2 regions of the Acuticoccus sediminis genome follow, and region 2 is predicted to be linked to the other one. Evidence: predicted binding sites of a transcription regulator. Region 2 holds the regulator's gene; the other holds the start of a gene.
The links. Region 2 encodes PhoB, which activates phosphate uptake and scavenging genes when phosphate is short. Its sites were predicted from a motif close to TGTCATNNANCTGTCAT; they were not measured.

Region 1: phnG (phosphonate C-P lyase system protein PhnG) is a predicted target of PhoB. The motif match lies at 6,051-6,067, and genes of this name have one in related genera.

The regions. Positions count from the first base shown of each region.
Region 1 covers NZ_QHHQ01000001.1:1,350,103-1,366,074, reverse strand. Annotated here, with positions in the region: gene DLJ53_RS05900 (bacteriorhodopsin) at 1-103, shown strand, start outside; gene DLJ53_RS05895 (DapH/DapD/GlmU-related protein) at 112-720, opposite strand; gene phnL (phosphonate C-P lyase system protein PhnL) at 717-1,427, opposite strand; gene phnK (phosphonate C-P lyase system protein PhnK) at 1,432-2,208, opposite strand; gene DLJ53_RS05880 (GNAT family N-acetyltransferase) at 2,205-2,741, opposite strand; gene DLJ53_RS05875 (alpha-D-ribose 1-methylphosphonate 5-phosphate C-P-lyase PhnJ) at 2,731-3,567, opposite strand; gene DLJ53_RS05870 (hypothetical protein) at 3,564-3,848, opposite strand; gene DLJ53_RS05865 (carbon-phosphorus lyase complex subunit) at 3,898-5,016, opposite strand; gene phnH (phosphonate C-P lyase system protein PhnH) at 5,001-5,585, opposite strand; gene phnG (phosphonate C-P lyase system protein PhnG) at 5,585-6,028, opposite strand; gene DLJ53_RS05850 (Bax inhibitor-1/YccA family protein) at 6,193-6,975, opposite strand; gene DLJ53_RS05845 (hypothetical protein) at 7,419-7,934, opposite strand; gene DLJ53_RS35110 (DUF6732 family protein) at 8,214-8,390, shown strand; gene DLJ53_RS36755 (precorrin-8X methylmutase) at 8,387-10,210, shown strand; gene cbiE (precorrin-6y C5,15-methyltransferase (decarboxylating) subunit CbiE) at 10,248-11,438, shown strand; gene cobJ (precorrin-3B C(17)-methyltransferase) at 11,438-13,924, shown strand; gene cobM (precorrin-4 C(11)-methyltransferase) at 13,921-14,700, shown strand; gene DLJ53_RS05820 (amidohydrolase family protein) at 14,839-15,972, shown strand, end outside.
Region 2 covers NZ_QHHQ01000001.1:276,461-292,432, reverse strand. Annotated here, with positions in the region: gene DLJ53_RS01195 (substrate-binding domain-containing protein) at 1-773, shown strand, start outside; gene pstC (phosphate ABC transporter permease subunit PstC) at 942-2,315, shown strand; gene pstA (phosphate ABC transporter permease PstA) at 2,354-3,697, shown strand; gene pstB (phosphate ABC transporter ATP-binding protein PstB) at 3,731-4,567, shown strand; gene phoU (phosphate signaling complex protein PhoU) at 4,611-5,339, shown strand; gene phoB (phosphate regulon transcriptional regulator PhoB) at 5,341-6,036, shown strand; gene DLJ53_RS01165 (GcrA family cell cycle regulator) at 6,127-6,612, opposite strand; gene DLJ53_RS01160 (aspartate aminotransferase family protein) at 6,873-8,072, shown strand; gene argF (ornithine carbamoyltransferase) at 8,069-8,980, shown strand; gene DLJ53_RS01150 (MgtC/SapB family protein) at 9,151-9,663, shown strand; gene DLJ53_RS01145 (Hsp33 family molecular chaperone) at 9,708-10,769, shown strand; gene DLJ53_RS01140 (efflux RND transporter periplasmic adaptor subunit) at 10,795-12,096, shown strand; gene DLJ53_RS01135 (efflux RND transporter permease subunit) at 12,096-15,464, shown strand; gene DLJ53_RS36325 (response regulator) at 15,484-15,972, opposite strand, start outside.

The DNA.
Region 1 (15,972 bases), 1.1 Mb from region 2:
GTTTGGCCGGCTCACCAAGGACGACGCCGTCCCCATCGCCTTCGTGGCCGGCGCGCTCCTCGTGATCGCCAACGCCGCGCGGCTGAAGAAGAAGGACCCCTGAGCGGCGTTCTACTCGTACTTCTCGAGGAAGGTCTCCACCGGCAGCGCCTGGAAATCGGGGAGCGCGGTGCGCAGGCGCTCATGGCTCCAGTCCCACCAGCCGAGCGCCATCAGCCGCTCGCCGATGCGGGCCGGGAAGCGCGGCCGCAACGGTCGCGCCGGGATGCCGGTGACGATCGTGTACGGGGCGACGTCCCGCGTCACCACCGCGCCCGAGCCGATGACCGCCCCGTCACCCACCGTGACGCCCGGCATCACCGTCGCCGCATGCCCGATCCACACGTCGTTGCCGATGGTGACGGTATCGGCACGGCGCCACTCGAAGATGCCGGTATCGTGCTCGGCGTCCTCGAAATAGTCGGCGCAGCGGTAGGTGAAATGATGCGCGGCGGCCCGCTCGATCGGGTGATTCGAGGGGTTGAGCCGCACGTGCGAGGCGATCGACGCGAACTTCTTCACCGTCGAGAACAGCACCTGCCCGTCGTCGACGATGTAGCTGTAGTCGCCGAAGCTCGACGCGCTGATCTCGGTGTAGGCGCCGACATCGGTCCAGCGCCCCATGGTCGTGTCGGTCACCGTCGCGGTGGGGTGGATGGTCGGTGCCTCGGACAGCTTCACGCGGCGTCCCCCGGTGCGAATTTCGTGACGTCGACGACGCGGTCGCATACCGCATCGCGCACGTCGCGGTCGTGGAAGATGCCGAGAACGGCGGTTCCGGCGGCCTTCTTCTCGCGGATCAGTTCGACGACGACCTCGCGGTTGGCGTGGTCGAGGCTCGCGGTCGGCTCGTCCACCAGCAGGAGCGGCGTGCGGCGGATGAAGCCGGCGGCGATGTTCACCCGCTGCTTCTCGCCGCCCGAGAAGGTCGCCGGCGGCAGCGACCACAGCCGCTCCGGCAGGTTGAGCCGCGTCAGGAGGTGCGCCGCCTCATCGCGTGCCGTCTCGCCGGTGCCGGCCGCGGCCACGAGGTCGATCGCCGGAACGCGGGGGATGGCGCGCAGGAACTGGGTGACGTCGGCGATGGTCTCGCGCCGCACTGCGCCCATCTCGCGCGCGGAGAGGCGCGTCGTGTCCACCATCCCGCCCCGGTGACGCACCCGCACTGCGCCATGGTTGGCCGCGTAGGTGCCGGCGACGATCTTGAGGACCGAGCTCTTGCCGGCCCCGGACGGGCCGCCCAGCACGACGCACTCGCCCGCCGCCACGCTGAAGGCGGCGTCCGCGACCACCGGGAGGCGGACCCCGCCGCGCAGATGCATGGTGAACGTCTTGGCGAGGCCCTCCACCTCGAGGATCGTCGCGCCGCCGGTCGGTTGCGTCGTCATGCCGTCAGACTGCCAGGATCGAGGAGACGAGGAGCTGGGTGTAGGGGTGCTGAGGGTCCTCCAGCACGCGCTCGGTCAGCCCCTCCTCCACGACGTGGCCGTCCTTCATCACCATCATCCGGTCCGCCAGCAGGCGGGCGACGGCGAGGTCGTGCGTCACAAGGATGGCCGAGAGCCCCATGTCGGCGACGAGGCGGCGCATCACGTCGAGGACCCGCGCCTGCACCGAGACGTCGAGCCCGCCCGTCGGTTCGTCGAGGAAGACGAGGCGCGGATGCGTGACGAGGTTGCGCGCGATCTGCAGGCGCTGGCGCATGCCGCCCGAGAAGGTCCGCGGCGCGTCGTCGATCCGGTCGGCCGGGATCTCCACCCGCTCCAGCCAGTCCGCCGCGACCTGCCGGATATCGCCGTAGTGACGCCTGCCGACCGCCATCAGCCGCTCGCCCACGTTGCCGCCGGCGGAGACGCTCATCCTCAGCCCGTCGGCGGGGTTCTGGTGGACGAAGCCCCAGTCGGTGCGGCCGAGATGCCGCCGCTCGGCCTCCGTCAGCGTCGCGAGGTCGCGCGGGGTGCCGTCGCGCATCGTGTAGGTGACGGTGCCCGACGTCGGCTCGATGCGCCGCGAGACGGAGTTGAGGAGGGTCGTCTTGCCGGACCCCGACTCGCCGACGATGGCGAGGACCTCACCCGGCCACAGGGCGAACGAGACGTCCTCGCACCCGGTCCTGCTGCCGTAGCGGGTGGTGAGCGCCTCGACGCGAAGGAGGGGCGTCTCGGTCATCGGGCGCCCTCCGGGCTCTGGCGCGGCGGCGCGTCGCGAAGGCGCCCCATCATCAGCACATCCTCGAGCATCCCGCCGCGCAGGCTGTCCGCGCGCTTGACCCCCTCGTGCTCGAAGCCGTGCTTCTCGTAGAGGTGGATCGCGGCCGCGTTGTCGACGGAGACGTCGAGCTCCAGACGGCGCAGCCCCAGCCAGTTGTCGGCGAGGTCGGTCGCCGCCGCCATGAGTGCGTTGCCGACGCCGCGGCCGGTGAACGCGTCATGCACGCAGATGCCGATCCCGGCCTTGTGCGCGGTGCGGTCGACGCCGCGAAACAGCGTGACGATGCCGACCAGCTTGCAGCCCATGATCGCGACGATCCGGTGGACGTTCGGGTCCTCGTTCGCCAGCATCGTGCGCGTCGCCGACAGCGGCGTGAACGGCATGCGCAGCGTTCCGTAACGCACGCCCGGAAGGTTGGTGAGGCGGTTCAGCGCGTCGGCGTCGCCGATGTCGGCGGCCCTGAGGACCAGCCCGGCGAGGTCATCCGGCACGGCGTTGCTCGCAGTAGTCCGTATCCGAGCAGGCGTACATGCGCCCTCCCCGGTCGTCGGTCACGATCTCGTCGAGGTAGACGCCCGTCGCGCCGCACAGCGCACACGGCTCCTCGAAGGCCTGCACCTCGAACGGATGGTCCTCGAAATCGAGGCTGACCACCTCGGTGTAGGGCGGCAGGGCGTAGATGCGCTTCTCCCGCCCCGCACCGAACAGCTGGAGGGCGGGCGAGTTGTTCATCTTCGGATTGTCGAACTTCGGCGTCGGCGAGGGGTCCATCACGTACCGGCCCTCCACCCTCACCGGGTAGGCGTAGGTGGTGGCGATATGGCCGTGCCGCGCGATGTCCTCGTAGAGCTTCACGTGCATGAGGCCGTACTCCTCGAGAGCGTGCATCACCCGCGTCTCGGTCTCGCGCGGTTCCAGGAAACGCAGCGGCTCGGGGATCGGCACCTGATAGACGAGGATCTGCCCGGCGGTCAGCGGCCGTTCGGGGATGCGGTGGCGCGTCTGGATGATCGTCGCCTCCTCCGTGCGGGTCGTCACGGCGACGTTCGCCACACGGGCGAAGAAGGCGCGGATGGAGACGGCATTGGTGGTGTCGTCCGAACCCTGGTCGATCACCTTCAGCGTGTCGTCCGGGCCGATCAGCGCGGCGGTGACCTGCACGCCGCCGGTGCCCCAGCCATAGGGCATCGGCATCTCGCGGCTCGCGAACGGGACCTGGTAGCCGGGGATCGCGACGGCCTTGAGGATGGCGCGGCGGATCATCCGCTTCGTCGCCTCGTCGAGGTAGGCGAAGTTGTAGGTGAGCGTCGTCGTCATCGCCGCTGCGCTCTGGGCTTCTCGGTCTCGACGGGCGGCGGCGCCATGTGGTCGGCGATCCGCGCGAGCAGGTCGTTGGTCTCGCCGAGGCGGTCGTAGATCTGCTCCAGACCCGTCAGCGTCTGCTGGTGCTGCTGTCCGAGGAAGTCGGCGAAGGCCTGGAGATCGGCGTCGTTCTGGGCGACCGCCGGCGTCACGGCGGCGCCGCGCACGAGCGGCTGCACGGCGATCCCGAGCGCGACGAGGGCTCCGGCGAGGACGATGGCGCGGGCGTTGGTCATTGGGCGGCCTCCGGCGGTTGCGACGGGCGGGCGGCCGCCGGGCGCGGGCTCATTCGGCGGCCTCCTGGCGGTCCCGATCCGCGTCCCCGCGCCTCGCCGCGTCGCGTTCGGCGGCGGCGCGCAGCTTGCGCACGAGCTCCAGCTCGGCCTGGAAATCCACATAGTGCGGCAGCTTCAGGTGCTCCACGAAGCCCGTGGCCTGGACGTTGTCGGAGTGGGCGATGACGAACTCCTCGTCCTGCGCCGGCGCGACGCGGTCCTCGCCGAACTCGTCGGCCCGGAGGGCGCGGTCGACCAGCGCCATCGACATCGCCTTGCGCTCGACCCGGCCGAACACGAGGCCGTAGCCTCGCGTGAACTGCGCCGGCTCCGTGGCCGAGCCGTGGAACTGGTTGACCATCTGGCACTCGGTCAGCGTCATCGCCCCCAGCGTGACGGCGAATCCGAGCTCGGGAATGTCGAGCTCGAGCTCCACCACGCCGGTGCGGATCTCGCCGACGAACGGGTGGTTGCGGCCGTAGCCGCGCTGCGTCGAGTAGGCGAGGCCGAGGAGCCAGCCCTCGTCGCCCCGGGCGAGCGCCTGCAGGCGGACGGCGCGCGACAGCGGCGGCACGGTCGCCTCGCGCGTGAGGTCGCCCGGCTCCTCCTCGCCGCCGCCCCCGGCCGTGCCGTGTTGTCCGTCCGGCTCGACGAGGCCCTCGCCGCCCAGGACGTCCGTAACGCGCGGGGCGGGACCGAGCGGGTCGGCGGTCGCCGGCGGCTCGGCGGACAGGTCCTCCTCGATGAGGCGGTGGGTGTAGTCGAAGGTCGGGCCCAGAACCTGGCCGCCGGGAAGATCCTTGAAGGTCGCCGAGATCCGCCGGGCGAGCGCCATCGACCCGGTGTCGACCGGCCGCGACGTGCCGAAGCGGGGCAGCGTCGTCCGGAAGGCGCGCACGAGGAAGATCGCCTCGATCATGTCGCCGCGCGCCTGGCGGATGGCGATGGCCGCAAGTTCCGGGTCGTAGAGCGAGCCCTCGGCCATGACGCGGTCGACGGCGAGGGTCAGCTGCTCGGCGATCTGCACGGCGGTGAGTTCGGGGACGGCGGGGTCGCCGCGCCGGTCCTTGGCGAGCAGCCGGTGCGCGTTGGCGATGGCGGCCTCGCCGCCTTTTACCGCGACGTACATGTCACCTCCGTGGTCCGGGGCAGCGCCAGCACCGCGCCGCTGATCTCGTCGACCAGGATGAGGTCGAGGCCGCGCGGGAAGAGCGCGCGGTTGGCCGCCCAGCCGTCGAGGAAGGCGTCGGTGAAGGACGCCGCTATGGTGCGAGTACCGTCGATCCCCGGGCCGCTCAGCGTCATCCGGCGTCCCTCGAGGCGGATCGGCGCGACCAGCGTCGCCGACCGGTCGGGGTAGAGGTCGTCGCCGACGCCGAAGCCCGGCGGGATCGTGTCGAGGCCGGAGAGGAAGGCGAAGCGCGCGGCCGTGCGGTCGTCGGTGACCGGCGCACCGGTGTGGAAGGTGATCCACGGCGCGGCGGCCCGGAACGCCGGGTCGATCGCCACGGGCGTTTCGTGATCGCACAGCGACAGCGCGATGCTGCCGGCCGTCGGGGACAGCGGCGCGGGCGGTGCGGACGCGGGCAGGCGATGCGCCGTCCCGGGCTCGGCGAGGGCGGCGAGGATCGCGCGGAAGGCCGCCTGCGAGTCGAACACCGGCGCCGCGAAGGCGCCTTCGAGGATGGCGCTCTCCATCAGTCCTCGCCCCGCACCATGGTGAAGAAGTCCACCCGCGTCGCGGCCACCTCCCGGGCGCGGCCGGCCTCGCGGGCGAGCCGGTCCCGCTCCAGCGTCACGGCGGCCTTGGCGACGGCGGTGGCGTGGGCGGGTGTCTGGGCCAGCGCGTCGAGCAGCGCCACCTGCCGCGCGCGCGTGCCGTCCCGCCCCATGACGTGGCCGAACCCGACCTCCCCGCTCGCGAGCCGCACGACGCAGCGCGAGACGGTCGCCTCGCCGGCGTTGAACGGAGCGCCGCCGCCGCCGATGCGGCCGCGCACCATGACGAGGCCGGTCTCCGGCCCGCGCACCACGGTGTGCGGCGCCTCGGGCGCGACGCGCTGCAGAACGGCGGCGAGCTCCGCCGGTTCGGCCAGCGCGAGGGATCTCAGAATCGACTGTCGGGTGGGAGGTGCCGTCATGTCGCCTCGCTAGGGAGCGTTCGTGACAGCGTTATGACCGCGACTCGAAATGCGCGTCCAGTCCGCGCGGATCGCCTCGTGTTCCTGCCGGCACCCGGGCGGCGGACAACAAAAAAGGGCGCGGTGGTCCGCGCCCTTCCAGAAGCCGTATCCGGCCGTGTGTCTTAGTTGCGGTTGCCGAGCAGCGACAGCAGGAACTGGAACATCATGATGAAGTCCAGGTAGAGCTGGAGCGCGCCGATCACCGCCTTGCGGCCGGCCACGGCACCGTCGTCGCCGACGTAGTAGCTCTCCTTGATCCGCTGCGTGTCGTAGGCGGTGAGGCCAGCGAAGACCAGGACGCCGATGATCGAGATGGCGAACTGGAGCGCGGACGACTGCAGGAAGATGTTCACCAGCATCGCGATGAAGATGCCGATCACTCCCATGATGAGGAACGAGCCCATCCCGGACAGGTCCTTCTTCGTCGTGTAGCCGTAGAGGCTCAGGCCGCCGAAGGAGACCGCGGTGATGAAGAACACGCGGACGATGCTTTCGGAGGTGTAGACGAGGAAGATCGTCGACAGCGACGCGCCGACGAGCGCGGCGTAGAGGAAGAACAGACCGCGCGCCTTGGCCGGATCCATCTTGTGGACGCCGAACGACAGCCAGAAGACGATGCCGAGCGGGGCAAGGGCGAGGACCCACTTGAGCGGGGTGGTGAAGAGCGTGACGCCGAACTGCGTCAGGTAGATGCCGTTGCCGATCTGCGCGGCGGCGCCAGCGGCATCCTGCGTGGTGGCGAGGGCAAACACCCCCAGGGCGGCGACACCGGTCAGCGCCAGGCCGATCGCCATGTAGTTGTAGACCTGGAGCATGTAGCTGCGCAGGCCCTGGTCAATGGAGGCGTCATACTGCACGGCTCCAGTGGTCGGCCGTACAGTCGTGTTCCGATTCCAGGTCGCCATTGAGGTTCCTATGGTTTATCCAGCGGAGCCGGCGGGCTGTGCGGGCACAGACCCTCCGAGTTGCGTAAGATATGGCAAGAGTGCAGCGGAACTGCAAGAAGAACCGGTAGGGGGCGCCCTGTCGCAGGGCGCGAAAACAGCTCTCCGCTGAGGCACTTCGCCGATCCGCCTGCCGACGGGGTCGCGGCCGGTCCAGCGCCCCGGAACGCTACGACTTTCGGCGCATTTCCACCGCCCTCACCTCTCCCGATGGAGGCCCGGGCGCCGGTCGGCACCCGAAAATGACCGATCCGTCGCGCCAATCGGACGCACGCGGCGCCACTCACATAAGCATGCGTTATGCCGGCCGCATCCTTCCGAATGGCCGCACCGGCAGACACCTTCCGTCGCCGCCGTGGCGGGGTCGCACCGCGCCGTCCGGATGCCGGAAGCGAGACCGGCCATCAGTTCCGTTCGAACGTGATCTCGGCGGTGGTCACCTTCGTCTGGCCGTCGTCCATGGTGTCGACCGTGGTGATCTTGAACATCGAGTCGTTGGCCGGCTCGATCGTCATGGTCGCGATGTCGTCGCCGTGGATCGTCTTGGGGAAGGTCATCGTCAGGACGATGCGCCCGTCGTCCTGCGGGCCGCCGTCGAGTTCCGCCGGGCCGGCGTTGGAGCCGACATAGGTGCCGCGGTAGCGCACGCCCTCACGCTGGATGTCCGCGCCGATCGCCCGCTTCAGCACCATCATCGCCCGGCACTCGCCGTCGAAGCCGATGTCGTTGCCGTTCTGCTCGCCTTCGATCTGGCACGTCACGTTCATCTTGCGCGACTTGTCGTCCTTCTGGACGAAACCTTTTCCCTTCCACTTGCCCGAAATATCGAGACTCGGGTTCTCCTCGGCGTGGACGCCGCTCACGATGGCGCCGGAGCCGATGACGAGCATGGCAGCAACAAACAGCGGTGCCTTCAGCATCAGTAAGTCCTTTCCCAATCGATCAGTGCCAGCGTGGGACAGGCCGACACCAGCGAAACACGTAAGGTGAATAATTCGTTCACACCGGCATGGCGAGTCACAGAACCGTAAGATCTTGTCACGGTTTGGGCAGACTGATAGCTCCTTGAGCGCAGCGTTCCGTGGAGGAACTGAAAGCGATCGCGGTGCGGCCGACCCAACCCGGGGGCCAGATCCACGGCTGCCGTAAGGCGGGATCCCCCCACAATCCCGGTGCGCGCCTCACAAATCGGAGACGACATGCGCACCCTGACGACCGGACTCGCCACCCTCCTCGCCACCTCCGCCGCCTACGCCCACCCGGGCCACACCGCCCTCGCCGACGGCCACACGCACGCCGTCGACCCGCTCGGCGCGGTCATCGCCGTCGTCGCCGTCCTTGCCGTTGCCGTCGTCGCGGTGGTGAAGTTTCGGTGAGTGAGCGTATCGGGGTCATGGTCTGCGGCCATGGCTCCCGGTCCAGGAGCGCGGTGACCGAGTTCGCGACGGTCGCCGCAGCGCTCAAGGGCCGCTTTCCGGACTGGCCGGTCGAGTATGGGTATCTGGAGTTCGCCAATCCGGTGATCCGGGACGGGCTCGATGCGCTGAGGGACGCTGGCGTCTCGCGCATCCTCGCCGTCCCGGGCATGCTCTTCGCGGCGATGCACGCGAAGAACGACATTCCGAGCGTCCTCAACACCTACGCCGCCGCGAACGGCCTCAGGATCGACTACGGGCGCGAGCTCGGCGTCGACGCGCGGATGCTGCGCGCCGCGGGCGACCGCGTTCGCGCCGCCGTCGAGGCGCTCGACGCGGCCCACGGCCCGGCGCCGGCCTCGGACACCTGCCTCGTCGTCGTCGGCCGCGGCGCGTCGGACCCGGACGCCAACGCCAACGTCGCGAAGGTCGCGCGCCTCCTGTGGGAGGGCTTCGGCTTCGGCTGGTGCGAGACGGCCTATTCCGGCGTGACCTTCCCGCTGGTCGAGCCATGCCTCGAGAAGGTCACGCGGCTCGGCTTCAAGCGCGTCGTCGTCTTCCCCTATTTCCTGTTCTCCGGCGTGCTGATCGACCGCATCTACGGCTTCACCGACACGGTGGCCGCGCGGCATCCGGAGATCGCCTTCGCCAAGGCCGCCTACCTCGGCGACCATCCGGCCGTGATCGACACGTTCGCCGAGCGCGTGACGGAGCTCCTCGACGGGCCGGCGGCGATGAACTGCGGCATGTGCAAGTACCGCGTGCAGGTGCTCGGCTTCGAGGCCGAGGTGGGCGCCCCGCAGGAAAGCCACCACCACCACGTCGAGGGCATGGGTGCGTCCGCCCCGGGCGCATCGGTCGAGACGTGCCGGCTCTGCGACACCTTCTGTACCGGCGCCTGCCGCGTCCTGACGCCCGTCCAGCACGACCATCACCATCACGGCGACACGCCCCACGCCGACGACCATCGGCACGCCCATTCCCACGGGCACGCCCACGACGGTCACGGGCATGGTCACCACGACCATGACCACGAGCACGGCCACAAGGGCCACGGCCACGACCACCACGGGCACGACCACGGCCACCACCATCCGCGCTACCCGCACGAGGCGCACCCGCTGGGCCCCGTGAGCGTCGTGACCGCCGGCGCCTACGCCTACGAGCGCGATCCCGAGGCGATCACGGCGCAGTCCTTCGCGATCATCCGCACCGAGGCGGACCTGTCGCGCTTCGGCGCCGCGGCGCCCGTCGCGGAGCGCATCGTCCACGCCGCCGGCGACACCGGGATCCTCGGCGACATCATCGTCTCCGGCCCGGTCATCGAGGCGACGCAGCGGGCGCTCGCCGCCGGACGGCCCGTCATCGTCGACACCGAGATGACCCGGTTCGCGATCTCGGCGCGCTTCGTGCCGCCGGAACAGGTGCGCTGTCACATCAACGACCCCGAGACGCCGGCCGAGGCGAAGGCCGCCGGCACCACCCGCTCGGCGATCGCCATCCGCCGCGCCGCCGCCGACCTAGACGGCGCGGTCGTGGTGATCGGCAACGCTCCGACGGCGCTCTTCGAGCTACTGGAGCTCATCCGGCAGGGTGCCCGGCCCGCCGCCGTCTACGGCTTCCCCGTCGGCTTCGTCGGCGCGGCGGAGTCGAAGGCCGCGCTCGCCGCAATGGCGACCTTCCCCTTCGCCACGGTGAAGGGGCGGCGGGGCGGATCGGCCATGGCCGGGGCAGCGGTCAACGCCGCCGCCAACGCGACAGTCCAGCTCGAGGGCGCATGACGGGATCCGCCGCGACCCGCCGCCCGGTGGGTCCGACGTGACCCAGCCGTGGCTCACCGTGATCGGCTGCCTGCCGTCGGGGGCGCTCGCCCCCGGCGCGCCGCGTGACGCGCTGCAGGCCGAGGCCGTCTTCGGGCCGGAACGCCTCCTCGTGGCGGCCGGCATCGATGACGCCCGCCGCCGCCCCTGGCCCCGCCCGTTCGCCGACGGCGTCGCGGCGCTCCTCGATCGCCGCGGCCGGGCGACGACGGTGCTGGCGAGCGGCGACCCCCTCCTCCACGGCATCGCCGCCACCCTCCTGCGGGACCTCGCTCCGGACGAAATGACCATCCACCCCGCCCCCTCCGCCTTCTCCCTCGCGGCGGCGGCCCTGCGCTGGCCGCTCGACGGCGTGACCCAGATCTCGCTGCACACCGCGCCGCCCCGGGACATCCTGTCGTCCGCCGTCCCGGGCCGGCGGATCCTCGCCCTCACCCGCGACGGCACCGCGCCGAAGGCCATCGCCACGGCTCTCGCCGGCGCGGGATACGGCGAGAGCCCGGTCGCGATCCTCGAGGCCCTCGGCGGGCCGGAAGAGGCCGTGGTCCGCACCACGGCGGCCGACCTCGCCGCCGACGCCGCGGGGCCGGACGCCCACCCGCTCAACGTCTTCGCCGTCGAATGCCGCGGCGGTCCGTCGCCCGTCCGCGTCGACGACCTCGAGCACGACGGCTGCGTCACGCGTGACGAGATCCGCCTCCTGACCATCGCCGCGCTCGGGATCCCCCATGGAGGCACCCACTCGGGGCACCTGTGGGACATCGGCGCCGGGTCGGGCGCGGTCGCCATCGACTGGTGCCGCGCCGGCGGCACCGCGACGCTGTTCGAGCGCCACCCCGGCCGCATCGCCGCGATCCGCGCCAACCTCGCCGCCACCCGGACCGTCGCTGCGGTGCGCGAGGGCGATGCGCACGCCGCCATCGCCGGCGCCACGCCGCCGACGCACGTCTTCATGGGCGGGGCCGTCGCGGATGATGCGCTGTTCGCGGCGCTGTGGGACGCGCTCCCCGCCGGAGGCGTCTTTGTCACCAACGCCGTAACCCTTGCGGGAGAAGCCGCAACCATCGCGCGACATGCGACCTTTGGCGGGACGATTACACGTATCGCGTTGTCGCATTCGGCGCCGATAGGCGGTCTGATGGCGCTCAAGCCGGCGATGCCGGTCCTCCAGTGGCGAGCGGTCAAGTGATGCGTGGGACGTTAACAGTCGTCGGGGTCGGTCCGGGTGATCCGGAGCTCATGACCCTCAAGGCGGCCCGGGTGATCGAAGCGGCGGACGTCGTCGCCTATCCGGAGACGAGCACCGGAAGCTTCGCCGCAAGGATCGCAGCCGCCCACACGCAGAACGCCACGCACCTGCCCTTCGCGGTGCCGATGAGCAACGACGGCGCGGCCGAGGCCGCCTACGACCTCGCGGCGGACGATATCGAGGGCCACCTCGACCGCGGCCGCTCGGTCGTCCTCCTGTGCGAGGGCGACCCGATGCTCTACGGCAGCGCCGCGTCGATCACCGCCCGCCTCGCCGGGCGGGTCAATATCGAGGTCGTGCCGGGCGTCACCGCCGCGACCGCGGCCGCCGCCGTCGCCGGGATGTCGCTGGTGCGAGGCGAGACGCCGCTCACGATCCTGCCGTCGACCGCCGACATCGCCCTCCTGCGGCGCACCCTCGCCGCTCCCGGCGCCGTCGTGCTCTACAAGGTGGGCCGGCACTTCGACGCCGTTGCCGCGCTGGTGCGCAACGCCGGCCGCACCGGGACCCTCGTCGTCCGCGCCACAGCCGCGGACCAGCGCATCGAACCGCTGGAGAAGGCGGAAGCGGGCGTGAAGCCCTACTTCTCGACCATCCTCGTCCCGGCCGTGACGCTGGAGACCGAACGCACCGTGACGGACGAGGTCGCCGTCGTGGTCCTCGGCCCCTCCGGCCTCGAGACGGGGCGCCGCGCCAAGGCCGCGATCCAGGCCACGGGCCGCCCGGTCCGCCTCCACGGCTACGTGAAGCGGATCGCGCCCGTCGACGTCGACGTGACCTTCGACGCCGCGACGCATCACATCGCCGACCTCTTCGCCTCGGGGACGTCGGTCGTCGGCGTGTGCGCGGCGGGGATCCTCATCCGCAGCGTCGCCCCGCTCGTGACCGACAAGACCGTCGAGCCGCCGGTCGTCGCCGTCGCCGATGACGGCAGCGCCGTGGTTCCGCTCCTCGGCGCCCACCGCGGCGGGATGCGCATGGCCGACGCGCTCGCCGCCGAGTTCGGCGTGCGCACGACCGTGACGGCCCTCTCGGACACGCGCCACGGCATCGCCCTCGACGACCCGCCGACGGGCTGGTCCGTCGCCGATCCGGGGCCGTTCAAGGCGCTCGCCGCCGCGCTCGCCGCGGGCGAGGGCGTCGCGACGGACGTTCCCTTCCTCGCCGCCCTGCCGCGCGGGGAGAACGCCGTGCGCGCGGCCACCCGGCTCGACGAGCACACCACGACGGTCCCCACCTACGTGCCGCGCTCCGTCGCGCTCGGCATGGGGTCCGAGCGCGGCGTCGATCCCGAGGTGGCGGTCAGCTCGGCGATCGAGGTTCTGGCGGAGGCGGTGCTCGACCCGCGCGCCCTCGCCTGCGTCGTCAGCCTCGACCTCAAGGCCGACGAGGCGGCGCTCCACGCGGTCGCCGACGCCTTCAACGTGCCCTTCCGCGTCTTCACCCGGGAGGCGCTCGCCGCCGAGGACCACCGCCTCGCGACGCCGTCCGACGCGGTCCGCACCGCCGTCGGCATCTCCGGCGTCGCCGAAGCGGCCGCGCTCGCCGCCGCCGGCCCCGCGGCGCGGCTGATCCTGCCCAAGCGCGTGCGCAGCGGCCTCACCCTCGCCCTCGCCGAGGCGCCGGAGCCGATCGGCCCGGTGGAGCGCATCGGCCGCGCGCGCGGCCGGCTCACCGTCGTCGGCATCGGTCCGGGCACCAAGCTCTGGCGCACGGGCGACTGCGTCGCCGCCCTCGCCGCGTCCGAGGCGTTCGTCGGCTACACGCTCTACCTCGACCTGGTCGAGGATCTGCGCGGCCGACAGTCCCGGCACGACTTTCCCCTCGGCGACGAGACCGAGCGGGTGCGCTTCGCCCTGGAGCTCGCCGGCGAGGGACGCAACGTCGCCCTCATCTCCTCCGGCGACCCCGGTATCTACGCGATGGCGACGCTCGCCATGGAGCTCCTCGACACGGGCGAGATCTCCGACGCGGCGAAGCGCGTCGACGTCGCCGTCGTGCCGGGCGTCTCCGCCGCGCAGGCCGCCGCGGCCCGGACCGGCGCGCCGCTCGGCCACGACTTCGCGTTCATCTCCCTGTCGGACCTCCTGACGCCCTGGCCGTCCATCGCCCGGCGCCTGATGGCGACCGCCGCGTCCGACTTCGCGGTGGCGCTCTACAATCCGCGCTCGCGCCGCCGCACGACGCAGCTCGAACGGGCGCTCGAGATCTTCCGCGGCTCGCGCCCCGCCGACACGCCCGTCATCCTGGCGACCAGCGTCGGCCGGCCGGAGGAGGCGATCCGCATCACCACCCTCGCCGAGATCGACCCCGACGATGTCGACATGCTGTCGACCGTCATCATCGGCGCCTCCACCACGAAGAAGTTCACGCGCGGCGACGGCAGGACGCTCGTCTACACCCCGCGCGGCTACGAGGTGACATGATCCACTTCATCGGCGCCGGACCCGGCGCCCCCGACCTCATCACCGTGCGCGGGCTCAACCTGATCCGCTCCTCGCCGGTCTGCCTCTTCGCCGGCTCGCTGGTGCCGGAGGCGGTCGTCGCCGAGGCGCCGGAGGGCGCGCGCGTGATCGACACCGCGTCGATGAACCTCGACGAGATCATGGGCGAGATGGAGGCGGCGCACGCAAAGGGGCAGGACGTGGCGCGTGTCCACTCCGGCGACCCTTCCCTCTACGGCGCCATCGGCGAGCAGATCCGCCGGCTGGAGGCCGCCGGCATCCCGTACGACATTGTCCCCGGCGTCCCCGCCTTCGCCGCCGCAGCGGCGACGCTCAAGACCGAGCTGACACTGCCGGACGTCGCCCAGACGGTGATCCTGACGCGCACGGCGATGAAGTCCTCGGCGATGCCGAACGCGGAGGACCTCGCGACGCTCGGCGCCTCGGGCGCGACGCTCGCGATCCACCTGTCGGTGCGCAACATGCGCCACGTCGTCGAGACGCTGACGCCGCACTACGGCGCGGACTGTCCGGTCGCGGTGGTGGTGCGCGCCTCCTGGCCCGACGAGGAGGTCATCCGCGGCACGCTCGGGACCATCGCGGCGATGGTGCGGGCCGCGAAGGTGACGCGCACGGCGCTGATCCTGGTGGGCCGCGTCCTCGACCCCGGCGCCTTCACCGACTCGGCGCTCTACGACCCCGCCCACCGGCACCTCTTCCGCAACCAGAAGACCCCGCGGCACGAGCCGTCCGCCTGAGGCCGGCGCCGGAGCCAGCCGCCGCCTCCGCGCCTGGGTCGATCGGGTCCGCGGGGGATTTGGCCGCCCCGTCTTGCTCCGGGCGATCCGGGCCGCGATTGTTGCGTCGATCCTCACTGCCGAGCCCGACCGACCGATATGTTCGACCTGATCGCCAAAGACGCCAACCTGCCCGACGGCCGCACCGCCGACATCGCCGTGAAAGACGGCCTCATCGCCGCGGTCGAGCCCGGAATCACGGCGGAGGCGGGCAGGACGATCGACGCCGCCGGCTCCCTGGTGACACCGCCGTTCATCGACCCGCACTTCCACATGGACGCGACGCTCTCGCTCGGCCTGCCGCGCCTCAACCGGTCCGGCACGCTGCTGGAGGGCATCGCGCTGTGGGGCGAGCTGAAGCCGATGCTGACGGCCGACGCCATCGTCGAGCGGGCGCTGCGCTACTGCGACCTCGCGGTGACCCAGGGGATCGGGGCGATCCGCACCCATGCCGACATCTCCGAGCCGCGCCTCGTCACGGTGGAGGCGCTTCTCAGGGTGAAGGAGCTGATCGCCGACTACATCGACCTGCAGGTCGTCGCCTTCCCGCAGGACGGCTACTACCGCGCCCCGGGCGGCGAGGATGCGATGGCGCGGGCGATCGACATGGGCGTCGACGTCGTCGGCGGCATCCCCCATTTCGAGCGCACGATGGCGGACGGGGCGCGCTCGGTCGAGGCGCTGTGCCGGATCGCGGCCGAGAAGGGCCTGCCCGTCGACATGCACTGCGACGAGACCGACGACCCGCTGTCGCGCCACGTCGAGACCCTGGCGGCGGAGACGGTGCGGTTCGGCCTTCAGGGCCGGGTCGCGGGCTCGCACCTGACGTCGATGCACTCGATGGACAACTACTACGTCTCCAAGCTGATCCCGCTGATGGCGGAGGCGGGGATGCACGCGATCCCGAACCCCCTCATCAACATCACCCTGCAGGGCCGGCACGACACCTACCCCAAGCGGCGCGGTATGACGCGCGTGCCGGAGCTGATGGCCGCCGGCATCACCGTCTCGTTCGGACACGACTGCGTGATGGACCCGTGGTACTCGCTCGGCAACGCGGACATGCTGGAGGTCGCGCACATGGCCGTCCACGTCGCGCAGATGACCTCCCCCGCGGCGATGCGGCAGGCCTTCGAGGCGGTGACGGTCAACTCGGCCCGCACGCTGGGACTCGAGGGCTACGGCCTCGCCCCGGGCTGCAAGGCAGACTTCGTTGTGCTGCAGGCACGCGAC
Region 2 (15,972 bases):
CGTCGCGCCGCATCCGCCAGAAGGAAGTGGACGCGTGCAACGAAGCCGGCGTCGACTCGATCGTCGAGATCAAGATCGGCTACGACGGCATCGTCTTCGCGTCCGACATCAGCACCGGTCACTTCCAGCTGACCCCGGCGCAGCTCTACCAGGCGCTCGCCGCCGAGGTTCCGGTCGACGGCAAGCTCGCCGCCAACCCGTACACCAACTGGAACCAGATCGACGCCGCGCTGCCGGACCAGGAGATCACCCTCGTGATCCCGGGCACCAACCACGGCACCCGCGAAGTGTTCGAAGAGAAGGTCGTCCTGCCGGGCTGCGAGTCCTTCGAGGCGATCGAGGCCCTTGGCGACGCCGCCGAGGAGAAGTGCCTGGCCCTGCGTCAGGACGGTCGCGTGATCGAGGTCGCCGGCGACTACACCGAGACGCTCGGCCGTCTCGACGCCCAGCCGAACGCCGTCGGCGTCTTCGGTCTGTCCTTCTACGACCAGAACCGTGACCGCCTGCAGGTTGCCACCATCGACGGTGTCGAGCCGTCCATGGAGACGATCGCCACCGGCGAGTACCCCGTGTCCCGTCCGCTGTACTTCTACATCAAGGGTCAGCACATGGACGCCATCCCGGGCCTCGCCGACTACGCCCTGTTCTTCGTCTCCGAGGACATCTCGGGCGACGGCTCGCCGCTCTCCGACATGGGCCTGATCCCGCTCTCGGCCGACGAGCGCGACGCCCAGATCGACAAGATCGAGAACAAGACCAACGTCGAGCTCTAAGGGCTGACGGTCGCGGGGGGCCGTCACGGAACCCCGCATGACTACCGACGCCGACCGCACGATGCGGTCGGCGTTTGCATGGCGCGCTTTGCCACACTCACGACGCCGACGACGGCTACCTCTCGGGGCCGTGTCCGTAGCAACGCCGAGCGAAGGTTTGGCCCAGACGTGAACACAATGATATCCCTAGCGATCATTCTGATCGTTCTGAGCTTCGTCTACACGTGGGGGGCCAGCGCCAGTCGCCGGATCGCCGCGAAGACCGGGCAGCGCCTCCATTCCCGGCCGCCGTACTATGGGCTGTACCTCGTTCTGTGGTGCGCCATCCCGGCGGTCATCGTCTTCATCGCCTATACGCTGCTGTTTCCGCAGTTCCAGGCGGCCATCATCGACTCGTACCTTCCGCAGGCCGTGCTGAACGACCCGGCGGAGCTGTCGAGCCAGACCCGCCAGATCGAGAACATCCTCAACGGCGTCAGCGTCATCGGCACGCCCGAGCCCTATCAGCTCGAGGCCGTCCGGACCCTGCGCTCGTTCGAGTGGATCGGCCGTCTGGCGCTCCTCGCGCTCGCAGCGGTCGCCGCCTTCGCCGGCACGCTGGTCGCGCGGCGCAGGATCTCCCCGCACTTCCGGGCCCGCAACCGGATCGAGACGGCGATCGAGATGGTCCTCATCGTCTGCTCCGGCATCGCCATCCTGACGACGGTCGGCATCGTGCTGTCGGTGCTGGGCGAGGCCGTGCGCTTCTTCACCTACGTCAGCCCGGTCGACTTCTTCTTCGGCACCACCTGGAACCCGCGCTTCTCGACCACCGGCTCGTCCGGCCAGGGCGAGTTCGGCCTGCTCCCGCTGCTGTGGGGCACGATGATGATCACCATCATCGCGATGTGCGTCGCGGTGCCGGTCGGCCTCCTCGCGGCGGTCTACCTGTCGGAATATGCCGGGCCGAAGTTCCGCTTCTTCGCCAAGCCGCTGCTCGAGATCCTCGCCGGCATCCCGACCATCGTCTACGGCATCTTCGCCGCCTTCACGGTCGGCCCCTTCCTGTCCGAGTTCGGCAGCATGGTCGGGTTGTCCATCAACGCCACGTCCGCGTTCACGGCGGGCATCGTGATGGGCATCATGATCATCCCGTTCGTCTCCTCGCTGTCGGACGACATCATCAGCCAGGTGCCGCAGGCGATGCGGGACGGCTCCTACGGCCTCGGCGCGACGCAGTCCGAGACCATCCGCAAGGTCATCCTGCCGGCAGCGCTGCCGGGCATCGTCGGCGCCTTCCTGCTGGCCGTGTCGCGCGCCATCGGCGAGACGATGATCGTGGTGCTGGCGGCGGGCAACTCGCCGGTGCTGACGGCCAACCCCTTCGACGCGGTCTCGACCGTGACCGTCACGATCGTCAATCAGCTGACCGGCGACACCGACTTCGCCTCGCCGCAGTCCCTGGTTGCCTTCGCGCTGGGTCTCACGCTCTTCGTCATCACGCTGTGCCTCAACGTGGTGGCCATCTACATCGTCCGGAAATATCGCGAGCAATACGAATAGAACCGATGGCCACGACAACGACGGATGCTCTGCCCGCCATGCCGCAGAGCAAATCGAACCGCGAGCTCGTCGCCTCGAAGCTCGGCAAGCGGCATCGTTCCGAAACGATGTTCAAGTCGATGGGGCTGGGCGCGATCCTGATCGGCATATCGCTGGTCGGAATCCTGTTCGGGTCGATCCTCTACAAGGGCATCCCCGCCTTCTGGCAGGCGACGCTTCACCTGAACCTCACCTTCGATCCCGAGATCATCGACATCGACCCCCGGCCGACGCAGCAGCCCGGCCAGTCGGCGGCCGACTTCCACGACGAGCTGCTCTCCTGGCAGCGCGCCCTTCGCCGGGCCAAGTGGGACAGCCTGATCCAGGCCGCGATCGCCAAGGACGTCCCGGCCGCCGGCGCGCCGGACATGCGCCGCACGGCGTTCGGCCTCGTCGCCTCCAACGAGCGCGTGAAGCTCTGGGAGATGGTCGAGAAGGATCCCGGCATCATCGGCCAGACCGTCCCGGTCGCGCTGGTGGCGTCGGAGAACGTCGACGTCTGGCTGAAGGGCAACATCGACCGCGACCTGCCGCAGCGCTTCCAGCAGCTCTCGGAGGAGCAGCAGAAGTGGTCGGACGAGCTCTACAAGGACGGCGTCATCCGGATGGACTTCGCCTCGTCCCTGTTCACCAACGTCGACTCGCGTTCCTCGGGCGCGACGGCGGGTCTGCTGGGCGCCATCGTCGGCTCTGTCATGATGATGCTCATCGTCATGGTGGTGGCGGTGCCCGTCGGCGTGATGGCGGCGATCTACCTCGAGGAGTTCGCGCCCAAGAACCGGGTGACCGACCTCATCGAGGTGAACATCAACAACCTCGCGGCGGTGCCCTCGATCGTGTTCGGCCTGCTCGGCGCGGCGGTGTTCATCAACTTCTTCGGTCTGCCGCTGTCGGCGCCGCTGGTGGGCGGCCTCGTCCTCTCGCTGATGACGCTGCCGACGGTGATCATCGCCTCGCGCGCCGCGCTGCGTGCGGTCCCGCCGTCGATCCGCCAGGCCGCGCTCGGCATCGGCGCCTCGCCGACGCAGGCGATGTTCCACCACACGCTGCCGCTCGCCGTTCCCGGCATGCTGACCGGCGCCATCATCGGCGTCGCCCAGGCGCTGGGCGAGACGGCGCCGCTGCTCCTCATCGGCATGAACGCCTTCGTCGCGTCGGTGCCGTCGACCCCGCTCGACCAGTCTTCCGCGCTTCCGGTGCAGATCTATCTCTGGCAGGGCAACGAGAACCGCAACTTCTTCGAGTCGCGCACGTCCGCGGCCATCCTCGTCCTGCTCGGCGTGATGATCACGCTGAACGCGTTCGCCATTTTCATGCGCCACCGCTTCGAGCGCCGCTGGTAATCAAGGACCGATCACATGACCGCTGCTCAAGTCATGGCCGAAGCGCCCAAGACCAACAATCCGCACGCCCACAACCGCTTCCAGACGATCCGCATTCCCGATCCCGCGCCGCGCCCGGTGAAGATCGAGGCGCGGGACGTCTCGGTGATCTACGGCTCCAAGGAGGCCGTGCACGGCATCTCGATCGACATTCCGGCCCAGGCGGTGACCGCGTTCATCGGCCCGTCCGGCTGCGGCAAGTCGACGTTCCTGCGCTGCTTCAACCGCATGAACGACACGATCCCCGGCTGCCGCGTGCTCGGTGAGATCATGATGGACGGCGAGGACCTCAACGACCATTCGCTGGACGTGGTGCTGCTGCGCGCGCGTGTCGGCATGGTGTTCCAGAAGCCGAACCCGTTCCCGAAGTCGATCTACGAGAACATCTGCTACGGCCCGCGCATCCACGGCCTCGCGCACAAGAAGGCGGACCTCGACGTCATCGTCGAACGGTCGCTGGTCCGCGCCGGTCTCTGGAACGAGGTGAAGGACCGCCTGCACGAGCCTGGCACCGGCCTCTCCGGCGGCCAGCAGCAGCGCCTGTGCATCGCCCGTGCGATCGCGGTGGAGCCGGAAGTCATCCTGATGGACGAGCCGTGCTCGGCGCTCGACCCGATCGCCACCGCGACCGTCGAGGGCCTCATCAAGGAGCTGCGCGAGAACTACACGATCATCATCGTGACGCACTCGATGAGCCAGGCGCAGCGCGTCTCCGACCGGACGGCCTACTTCCACCTCGGCGACCTCATCGAGGAAGGCCCGACGTCGAGCATCTTCAACGACCCGCAGGAGCCGCGTACGCGCGACTACATCTCCGGCGTTTTCGGATAAGTTTAAGCAACCGCCTTTGGTTCGAGTGAGGAGCAGCGCGTTGGTGCTGGCACGTGATCGGGACCGCGAGCTTGTCAGTCTCGCGGCGGAGGTCGCCGAGATGGGCGGCCTCGCTGAACATTTGGTGATGGACTCGGTGACCGCGCTGACGCGCATCGACACGCAGCGTGCGCGCGCCGTCATCGAGGCGGACCAGCGCCTCGACGCGATGCAGCGCAGCGTCGAGAACCATGCCGTCGACCTGATCGCGGCGCACCGTCCGCAAGGCAAGCCGCTGCGCGAGCTGGTCGCGGCGATGCGCATCTCCTCCGACCTCGAACGCGTCGGCGATCTCGCCAAGAACAACGCCAAGCGCGTTCTCGCGATCGAGGGGCGGGCCTACCCGCCGCGCGTGGCGCTCGGCGTCGAGCACATGTCCGACATCGCGCTCGAGCAGATGAAGTCGGTGCTCGACGCGTTCACCTCGCAGGACCTCTCGGCGGCGCTCGACGTGCGCAGCCGCGACGACGAGATCGACGCCATCTACACGTCGATCTTCCGCGAGCTGCTGACGTACATGATGGAGGATCCGCGCAACATCACGTTCTGCACGCACCTCCTGTTCTGCGCCAAGAACATCGAGCGGATCGGCGACCACGCCACCAACATCGCCGAGAACATCCACTATCTCATCACGGGCGAGCAGCCGGTCGAGGCGCGGGCCAAGGGGGACTCCTCGTCGTACCTGTCCGCCGACTGGGCCGAGCCCGAGAACGGTCGCGGAGGCCACTGACTTGCCGCAGGTCATGATCGTCGAGGACGAGGAGCCGCTGGTCCTCGTCCTGCGCTACAACCTCGAGGCGGAAGGCTACGACGTCGAGAGCGCCAGCCGCGGCGACGAGGCGGAGCTGAAGCTCCTGGAGGGCCTGCCGGACCTTCTGATCCTCGACTGGATGCTGCCGGGCCTGTCCGGGATCGAGCTGTGCCGGCGCCTGCGCTCGCGGCCGCAGTCGGAGAACCTGCCGATCATCATGCTGACGGCGCGCGGCGAGGAGACCGAGCGCATCCGCGGCCTCGCGACGGGCGCGGACGACTACGTGGTGAAGCCCTTCTCGACGCCGGAGCTGATGGCCCGGGTCCGCGCCATTCTGCGGCGCACCAAGCCGGCGGTGGTCTCCACGCTGCTGAAGGCCGGCGACATCGAGCTCGACCGCACGACCCACCGCGTGCGCCGCGCGACGCGCGAGGTGCACCTCGGCCCGACCGAGTTCCGCCTGCTGGAGTTCCTGATGCAGTCCCCCGGCCGCGTCTTCACGCGCGAGCAGCTCCTCGACGGGGTGTGGGGGCGGGACGTCTACGTGGACGAGCGCACGGTGGACGTGCACATCGGCCGACTGCGCAAGGCGATCAATCGCGGCAAGGCCAAGGATCCGATCCGCACCGTGCGCGGCGCGGGCTACGCCTTCAACGACCAGTTCCACATCCGCTGAGCGGAGGGGCGTCGCCGGCATCCGGCGTGGGGCGCGCCTCGGCGCGCCTGCCGGCCCCGCCCGATCGGCGGGCCGGCCGTGTCGGCCGCGTCAGTTCGACTTGGTCGAGCGGCGCGACGGGAAGGCCTGCTCGCAGTGCGCGCTGCAGTACGTCTCGCCCACCGCGACGCGGGCGCCGCAGAAACGGAAGTCCGCGCTCGACGGATCGCCCACCGGCCAGCGGCAGTGCGCGGAGGAGAGCTCCATGAGGGTGATGCCGTCGGTCAGGTGCACGACCTCTGCGACCGGCCGGGGCGCGGTCTCCATTTCCGGCTCCTCGACCACTTTGACGGCCACCGCGCCGGCGGCCATTACACGCGGCGCCGCGGCGGGCTTTGCCACCGGCGGCGGCGCACTGCGGGCGCGGGTCGCCCGCGCCTGGGGGGCTTTGACCCGGCCGGAGAGGCCGAGCCGGTGGATTTTGCCGATCACCGCGTTACGGGTCACGCCGCCCAGCGAACTGGCGATTTGCGAGGCGGACATGCCTTCTGCCCACATCTTGCGCAAAACCTCGATCCGCTCGTCGGTCCAGCTCATCGCGAATCCCTTTGCTCACGGCCGATCCACACGCGGTCCACAGCCCAAACCGGTGGGTGCGGGGCACTATGGAGTCGGGCGATGTCTTGCCTTTACCCGCGGAATCGTAAGAGATTTGAGGATTCACGGTCTAGAGTCGGCGAGTCCACGGCGACTCAAACCTTGCTTTTTCCCCAACCATCGGAAAGAAAGCCCGCCTGTTCCGCAGTAGCCCGTTGGGGGCGCTCGGAACGACCTTCGCATACATCGCGAGTGAACCCATGACGACGAACAGCCTGTTCCCGACCTACAACCGCGCTGACATCTCCTTCGAGAAGGGTGAGGGCGTGTGGCTCGTGGGCTCCGACGGGCGACGATACCTCGACATGGGGTCGGGCATCGCCGTCACGGGCGTCGGCCACGCGCACCCGCACCTCGTCGCCGTGCTGCAGGAGGCGGCCACGAAGGTCTGGCACACGTCCAACCTCTACCGCATTCCCGAGCAGGAGCGCCTCGCCGACCGGCTGACCGCCGCGACGTTCGCCGAGCGCGTCTTCTTCTGCAACTCGGGCGCCGAGGCGAACGAGGCCGCGATCAAGACCGCGCGCCGCTATCAATATGTGAGCGGGCACCCCGAGCGGACGCGCATCATCACCTTCACGGGCGCCTTCCACGGCCGCACGCTGGGCGCGCTCGCGGCCACGGGCGTCGCCAAGTACATGGAGGGCTTCGGCGAGCCCGCGCCCGGATTCGACAAGCTGCCGCTCGGCGACATCGACGCGGTGAAGGCCGCCGTCGGCCCGGAGACCGCCGCGATCATGGTCGAGCCCGTGCAGGGCGAGGGCGGGATCCAGATGGTCGACCGCGGCTTCCTGCAGGCGCTGCGGCAGATCTGCGACGACAACGGACTGGTCCTGATCTTCGACGAGATCCAGACCGGCGTCGGCCGCTTCGGCACTCTCTTCGCCTACGAGGCGCTGGGCGTGACGCCGGACGTCCTGACCTCCGCCAAGGGTCTCGGCGGCGGTTTCCCGATCGGCGCGTGCCTCGCCACCGCCGCGGTGGGCGATGCGATGACGCCGGGCACCCACGGCACCACCTTCGGCGGCACCCCGCTCGCCTGCGCCGTCGCCAACGGCGTGCTCGACGTGATCCTCGCCGATGGCTTCCTCGACGAGGTGAAGCGCAAGGGGGCCTTCCTCATGCAGTCGCTGTCGAGCGTCGTCGACTCGCACCCCGAGGTGTTCGAGGGCGTGCGCGGAGAAGGGCTGATGATCGGCGTCAAATGCCGCGTCGCGGCGGCCGACGTCGCGACGGCGGCGCGCGATGCCGGCCTGCTCGTCATTCCGGCGGGCGACAATGTGGTGCGCTTCCTCCCCGGCCTCGTGGCCACGCAGGAGGATCTGCGCGAGGCGGCGCAGCGGCTCGAAGCGGCAGGCGTGGCCGTCGAAAAGGCGAAGAAGGATACCGCGGTCGTATGACCCCCAAGCACTTTCTGGACATCGCGTCTCAGACCCCTGAGGCGCTCCGCGCCATTTTGGACGAAGGCCACCGGGTCAAGGCGGAGGGGCGCATCCGCACCGACCGCCTGCGCGGCAAGACGCTCGCCATGCTGTTCGAGAAGCCGTCGACGCGGACGCGCTTCTCGTTCGACCTCGCCATGCGTGAGCTGGGCGGCGACACCATCGTCGCCTCCGGCAGCGAAATGCAGCTCGGCCGCGGCGAGTCGCTGGCCGACACGGCGACGGTGCTGTCGCGCTACGTCTCGGCGGTGATGATCCGCATGCTCGACCACGGGGGCCTCACCACCTTCGCCGAGGCGGCGCAGGTGCCGGTGATCAACGGCCTGACGCGCAAGTCGCATCCGTGCCAGATCATCGCCGACCTCATCACCATCGAGGAGCGCGTCGGTGCCCTCGAGAAGCAGACGCTCGCCTGGGTGGGCGACGGCAACAACGTGCTCGCCACGCTTCTGGAGGCCGCCCCCAAGCTCGGCTTCAGGATGAGGATCGCGACGCCGCCGGAGTTCGCCATGCGCCCGATGCTGATCGACACCGCGCGCCGTCTCGGCGCCGAGATCGAGGTCGGCACCGAGCCGCAGGGCGCGGTGCGCGGCGCCGACGTCGTCATCACCGACTCCTGGGCCTCCATGGGGGACGAGGACGAGGAGGAGCGGCGCCACGTCTTCCGCCCCTACCAGGTGAACGAGGAGCTGATGAAGGTGGCGGGACCGTCCGCGATCTTCATGCACTGCCTCCCCGCCCACCGCGGCGAGGAGGTGACCAACGCGGTGATGGACGGCCCGCAGTCGGCGGTGTTCGACGAGGCCGAGAACCGCGTCCACGCGCAGAAGGCGATCCTCGCCTACGTGTTCGACCGCCTCGGCTGAGGTGGCTGCCGGCGGCCCTCGCGGCCGCCGGTGCTCGGCCCGTCCGCGGCGCGTGCCGGGACGGACCTCCGGCCGGCGGGCAGGGCGGCGACCCGGAAGTAGGTCCGGTCTCTCTCTGAGACGATCGGTGCAATTCCGAACCGACCGCCGACGGATGCATTCTCCCCGGTATGGACGCGCTCTCCGACATCCTCGCGACCGAGTTCGGCCACGTCCCCGGGCCGGGGGCGGTCGTGATCGTGCTGCGCATCGTCGGAGCCGCGGTGCTGTGCGGCGCAATCGGCATGGAGCGCGAGGTCAGCGCCCACCCGGCGGGACTGCGGACCAACATGCTCGTCGGCATCGCCTCGGCGACGTTCGCGGTGATCGCCCTCGGTCTCATTGCCGACGTCAAGGGCGACGACATGCGCTTCGACCCGCTGCGCCTGATCGAGGCGGTGACGTCGGGCGTCGCCTTCCTCGCGGCCGGGCTCATCGTCCTGACGCGCGGTCATGTCCGGGGGCTGACGACGGGCGCCAGCGTGTGGTTGTCGGCGGCGGTGGGGCTGGCCGTCGGGGTCGGGCAGTGGCTCCTCGCCGTGGTGGTCACGGGGGTGGGCCTCGTCGTGCTGATCGCCGTCGCCCGGCTGGAGCGCGGGCTCGGCCTGTCGGGCAAGAAGCACCGGGACGACCGGCACGAGTAGTGCATCGGCCGCCGTGTGGCGGGCTGGTTTGAAATTCCTATATAGTGGGCCTGCCTTACCGCAGGAGACGTCCGCGCGTCGCGCCCGACCAGGGCCGGCGGCCGTATCATCACGCTGAAAATAAGGTTCTTGTTGTGACCGCCACTGCCGACGATTGTGTCCTACCGTTCTCCGTCGAGGAGCTCGACGTGCGTGGCCGCGTCGCGCGGCTCGGGTCGTCGCTCGATTCGATTCTGCGCCGGCACGACTATCCGCCCGCCGTGTCCCGCCTGCTGGGCGAGGCCGTGATCCTCAACGTCCTTTTCGCCACCGCGCTGAAGATGGAGGGCCGCGTCGTCCTCCAGATCCAGTCGGACGGACCCGTGTCGCTGCTCGTCACCGACTTCACCACGCCCGAGGGGCTGCGCGGCTATGCCCGCTTCGACCCCGAGGCCGTCGCCGCGCTCGCCGACGACCACACCCTGCGTGACATCGTCGGCGAAGGGACGATGGCGCTCACCATCGACCCGAAGGATACGGTGCGCCGTTACCAGGGGATTGTGGCGATGACGGGCGACAGCCTGGAGGAGGTGGCGCACACCTACTTCACGCAGTCCGAGCAGATCCCGACCATGGTGCGCCTGGCGGTTGCCGAGACGATGGAGCGTCGCCCCGGCGAGGAGCCCCGCCGGAGCTGGCGCGGCGGCGGCGTGACGGTGCAGTTCCTGCCCGACGCGTCCGACCGCATCGTCGTTCGCGACATCGCGCCTGGCGACGCGCCGGACGGTGCCGCCCGCGACGAGCGGGAGGAGGACGACGCCTGGGTCGAGGCTGCCGCCCGGACCCAGAGCGCGCAGGACTACGAGCTGGTCGACCCGGACATCTCGGCCGAGCGTTTGTTGCTGCGTCTGTTTAACGAGCGGGACGTGCGGGTGTTCGACCCGTTCAGCTTGAGTGCAGACTGTCGCTGCTCAACTGACAAGATCAAGACGATGCTTGACCAGTTCAGCCACGACGATCGGACCTCGATGGTCGAGGACGGCGCGATAAAGGTGACATGCGAGTTCTGCAACACACAGTACGTGTTCGACCCGGACACACTGGACGAGCGCGGGGCAGCGCACTGACGCCCCGCCGGACGAGGGCCGCGCTGTGAGGCGCGCTCTCGTCCGGCTGTTGCGTCTGGCCGCGCAGGCGATCCTGCCGGCCGTCATCCTGTTCGCGGCCTGGGCCTGGACCGACCGCCTCGTCGACGGGGGGGCGGCGGACCACGCGGCCCGCACCCGGCCTGCAGAGACCGTCTATTCCGTTACCGCCGTCGACGCCGAGATCGCCACCAACCGCGCCACCTTGCGCGCCTTCGGCGAGGTGGTGGCGCTCGAGAGCGCGGAGCTGCGCGTCGCCTCGCCCGGCCGCGTCGTCGAGGTTCACCCGGACCTTGCCGTCGGCGGCATGGTGGACGAGGGGGCGACGCTGGTGCGCATCGACCCGTTCGCCTACTCCGGCGCGCTGCGCGAGGCCCGTGCCCAGCTGAAGGAAGCCGAGGCCGCCGCTCGCGAGGCGGAGAGCCGCATCGCCATGGGCCGCAGCGACCTCGCCCGCGCCGAGGAGCAGCTCACCCTCGCCACCCGGGACCTCGACCGCGCGACCACGCTGCGCAGCGGCACCATCACCGACCGCGCCGTCGACGAGCGGCGCCTCCTCGTCAGCCAGCGGCAGCAGTCGGTCGATCAGGCGCGCTACAGCCTCGAGGGGGAGGAGGCGCGCCTCGACCAGCAGCGCGCCCAGATCGACCGCCTGGAGTGGACCGTCGAGGAGGCGGAGCGCGCGCTGGAGGATACCGTCCTCGCCGCCCCCTTTCGCGGCATCGTCCTCAACGAGACGGCGGCGCTCGGCCGGATCTTCCAGGCCAACGACGTCGCCGTGACGCTGGTCCGCGCCGACGGGCTGGAGGTGCGGTTCGTGCTGTCCGACGAGCGCTACGGCCGCCTCATCGCCGGCAAGTCGCTGATCGGCGCGAAAATCGCCGTCGCCTGGCTGATCGGCGACGAGCCGCTGACCTACACCGCCGTCGTCAACCGCATCGGCGCCAAGGTGGCGAGCGACACCGGCGGCGTCGACGTCTACGCCCGGCTGGAGCTGCCGCCGGGGGCGCTGCCGCGTCCGGGTGCCTTCGTCGAGGTCGCGGTGCCGGACCGGCCGCACCCGCAGTCCGCCCGCGTGCCGACGACCGCCCTCTACGGCGACCACGTCTTCGTCATCGGCGACGACGACCGGCTGGAGCGCATCCCCGTGACCGTCCTTGCCCGGGACGGGTCGGAGGCGATCGTGCGCGGCCCGCTGAAACCGGGCGACCAGATCGTGACGACGCGCCTCGCCGAGGCGGGCGACGGCCTCAAGGTGCGCCGCGTCGATCTGGACGACACCGGCGAAGCCCGGCGCGAGCCGTCCTGATGCGGCTCATCGCGGGGTTCGCCCGCCACCCCAACGCCGCCAACCTCCTGATGGCGCTGATGCTCGCGGTGGGCGTCTACGCCCTGACCGGGCTGACGACCCGGTTCTGGCCGCCTGCGAACCTCAACGAGGTGGAGGTGCGCATCCCCTGGCCGGGCGCCAGCGCGGAGGACGTGTCCGACAACATCCTGACCGCCGTGGAGCCGGCGGTGCGCTACCTCACCGGCGTCGACAGCATCCGCTCCATCGCCCGCGAGGGCTCGGCCTTCACCTCGATCGAGTTCGAGGCCGGGACGGACATGCAGAAGGCCTACTCCGACGTGGAGCAGGCCGTCGACGCGATCACCACGCTTCCCGACGACGCCGAGCGCCCGAAGGTGCGCTTCGACCGGTTGCGCGACCCGGTCGCCAAGGTCTCCGTCTCCGGCCCGTTCTCCGAGCCGGCGCTGCAGACGTTCGCGCGCCGCATCCGCGACGACCTCATGGCGCGCGGTCTGGACCAGGTGTCCCTCGGCGGCGCGCGGGACCGGGAGATCGTGGTGGATGCGCGCGAGCACGACCTGCTGCGCCTCGGCCTCACGGTGGAGGACGTCGCGACGGCGGTGCGCAACAACACGCTGGACCGCCCGTCCGGCGTGGTCGAGGGCGTGGTGGAGCGGCAGGTTCGCGTCCTCGCCGCCGGGAAGACGCCGGAGGAGATCGCTGCCTTCCCGGTCAAGACGCTGCCGACGGGCGAGGTCGTGACCGTGCGCGACGTCGCCAACGTCGCGGAGGGGTTCGAGCGCGCCTCGGTGTCCGGCCTTCGTGACGGCGATCCGGCGATCGAGCTCACCATCGAGCGCGCGCCGACCGCCGACGCGCTCGCCGCCGACCGTACCGTGCGCGCCTACCTCGACGAGCTGCGCGCGACGTTGCCGCCGACTCTGCACGTCAAGCTCTACGACGTGCGCACCGAGATGCTGTGGGAGCGCATCTCGCTCCTCGTCACCAACGGCTGGCAGGGGCTCGCGGTCGTTCTCGTCGTCCTCTTCATCTTCCTCAACGCGCGCATCGCCTTCTGGGTCGCGCTCGGCATTCCGGTGGCGTTCGCGGGCACGCTGGCGGTGATGCTGGCGACCGGTCAGTCGCTCAACATGGTGTCGCTGTTCGCGCTCATCATGATGCTCGGCGTCATCGTCGACGACGCCATCGTGGTGGGCGAGCACGCCGACACGCTCGCCGCGCGCGGAGTGCCGCAGACGGACGCGGCCGTCCGGGGCGCGACCGAGATGCTGGTGCCGGTGCTCGCCTCCTCGCTGACGACGGTCGCCTCGTTCGCGCCGATCTTCCTGATGCGCGACGTGATGGGGCAGATGATGTCGGCGATCCCGCTGGTGGGCATCGCGATCATCGTCGCGTCGCTCATCGAGTGCTTCCTCGTGCTGCCGGGGCACCTCGCGCACCAGGGCGGCTCGCAGCTCGCGCTCGGCCGCCTCCTGCGCCTCACGGTCCTCGCGGGGCTCGGCGCGGCGTTCATCGGCGGGCTGGTCCAGGCCTCGTCCTGGCTGCTGACCAACGGGACCACGGCAGCGCAGGGGCTGGCCGTGCTGCGCCCGCTCATCGAGCTGCCGCCGGCGCTCCTCGCGGTGGTGGCGATCCTCGCCGGGCTCGCCTTCGCCGCCTTCGTGGAGCGCCGCCTCGCCCGCCGCCGGCACAGGGCGCCGCGCGATCCGCTGACCCGCTTCCGGGCCGGGTTCGACCGGACGTTCAACCGCCTGCGCGACGGGGCGTTCACCCGGATCGTGCGTGCCGCCTACACCTTCCGCTACGCCACGCTCGCCTTCGCTGTCGGCAGCGTCATGGTGGTGGTCTACGGCCTCTACATCGGCGGCGGGCACATCAAGTTCATCTTCTTCCCGTCGCCGGAATCGGAGTTCATCACGGCGCGGGTGGAGTTCCACCCCGGGACCCCACGCGAGCGCGCCATCGCCGGGATCGAGGCGATCGAGGCGTCGCTGCTCGAGACCGAGGCGCGCCTCGCCGAAAGGGGCGACCTCGTCGCCGACGCCTACGCGCTGATCGGCCGGGCCGGCCGCGACCGGGGGGACAACCTCGCGACGCTGTCGGTGCAGCTCACCCCGTCGGAGCGGCGCGAGGTCAGGACGCCCGATCTCGTGCGCGCCTGGCGCGAGGCGCTGCCGGACCTTGCCGGCGTGAAGGCGGCCTCCATCGCCGAGCGTCGGGGCGGACCGCCGGGCCGCGACCTCGACCTGCGCCTCACCGGGGCGTCGCCCTCGGCGCTGAAGGCGGCGGCGACGGAGGTGATGTCGGCGATCGAGCCGTGGGACGGGGTGTCGGGCGTCGCGGACGACCTGCCCTACGGCAAGCCCGAGATCGCGATGCGCCTGACGCCGCGCGGCGAGGCGCTGGGCTTCACGCTGGAGTCGGTCGGCACACAGGTCCGCGGTGCCTTCGAGGGCGAGATCGCGCGCCGCCTGACGCTCGGTCCGGACGCCGAGGAGGTGCCTGTGCGCGTGCGCCAGCGCACCGCCGGCCGGGAGATGACCATCGACGACCTCTTCCTGCGCTCGGCGACGGGCACGTTCGTCCCGGCGTCCGAGGTGGTGGAGATCGAGGAGCGCAATACCTTCGCGATGATCCTGCGGCGCGACGGGGACGTGACGATCGCCGTGACGGCGGACGTGGACCCGGACGTGACGACGCCCCAGGCGGTGACCGAGCGCGTCGCGTCCGAGGTCCTTCCGATCGTCGAGGCGCGGCATGGGGTGCGGGGCGAGTTCGGCGGCCGCGACCGGGAGCGGCGGCGGTCCTTCGAGGACCTGCAGAACGGTGCCTACCTGGCGCTCTTCGTGATCTACGTGACGCTCGCCCTGGTGTTCGGGTCCTACTGGCGGCCGGTGGTGATCATGCTGATCATCCCCTTCGGCGCGGTGGGGGCGATCCTCGGCCACTGGGTGATGGGGATGAACCTCACCATCGTCTCGCTCGTCGGCCTGCTCGGCCTCGCCGGCATCCTCGTCAACGACTCCATCATCCTGGTGAAGCGGTTCGACGAGCGGCTTGAGGAGGGCGCGGGATTCGACGGCGCGGCGGTGGGGGCGAGCGCGGACCGGCTGCGGGCGGTGCTCCTGACCTCGCTGACGACGATCGGCGGGCTGGTGCCGCTCCTGTTCGAGACGTCGATCTCGGCGGAGTTCCTGAAACCGATGGCGGTGACGATCGTGTTCGGCCTGGCCTCGGCGACGGTGCTCGTCCTGGTGCTGGTGCCGAGCCTGCTGGGCGTCGGCCGGGACATCGGCCGGCTCTTCTCGCTGCTGATCGGGCGGCGGCGCGACGCCGGAGGCCACGGGCTCGGCCGCGCGTCATAGCGCGGTCGCCCGCTAAGCCTCAGTGGATCGCTGGGGTATCCGGGCTGGCCTGCGCCTCGCGCACCGCGCTGTTGATCGCGTCGTTGAACTCGTCGCGGGTGAAGGGCTTGGCGAGGAGGTTCACCGAGGCGGGCAGGCCGACGCGCTCCTCCACGCCGAGGTCGGCAAATCCCGAGACGAAGACGATCGCGGTTTCGGGGTGCTGTTCCTTCACCTTCTCGGCGAGCTCGCGCCCGTTCATCGCGAGCGGCATGACGACGTCGGTCACGAGGAGGTCGAGCCGCGGGATGCCTTTCAGCAGGCGGAGCGCCATCGGCCCGTTCTCGGCCGCGGTGACGGTGTAGCCGAGCCGCTCCAGCAGCTTCACGGTGTGCTCGCGCACCATGACGGTGTCGTCGACGACGAGGGCGTGCGGATTGTTGGCGGCGGCACCGAGGCCGAGGCGGGCCATGGGCCACGCCGTCCGCGTCACGTCGTTCGAGGCGGTGGACACGAACGGGGCGGCGGC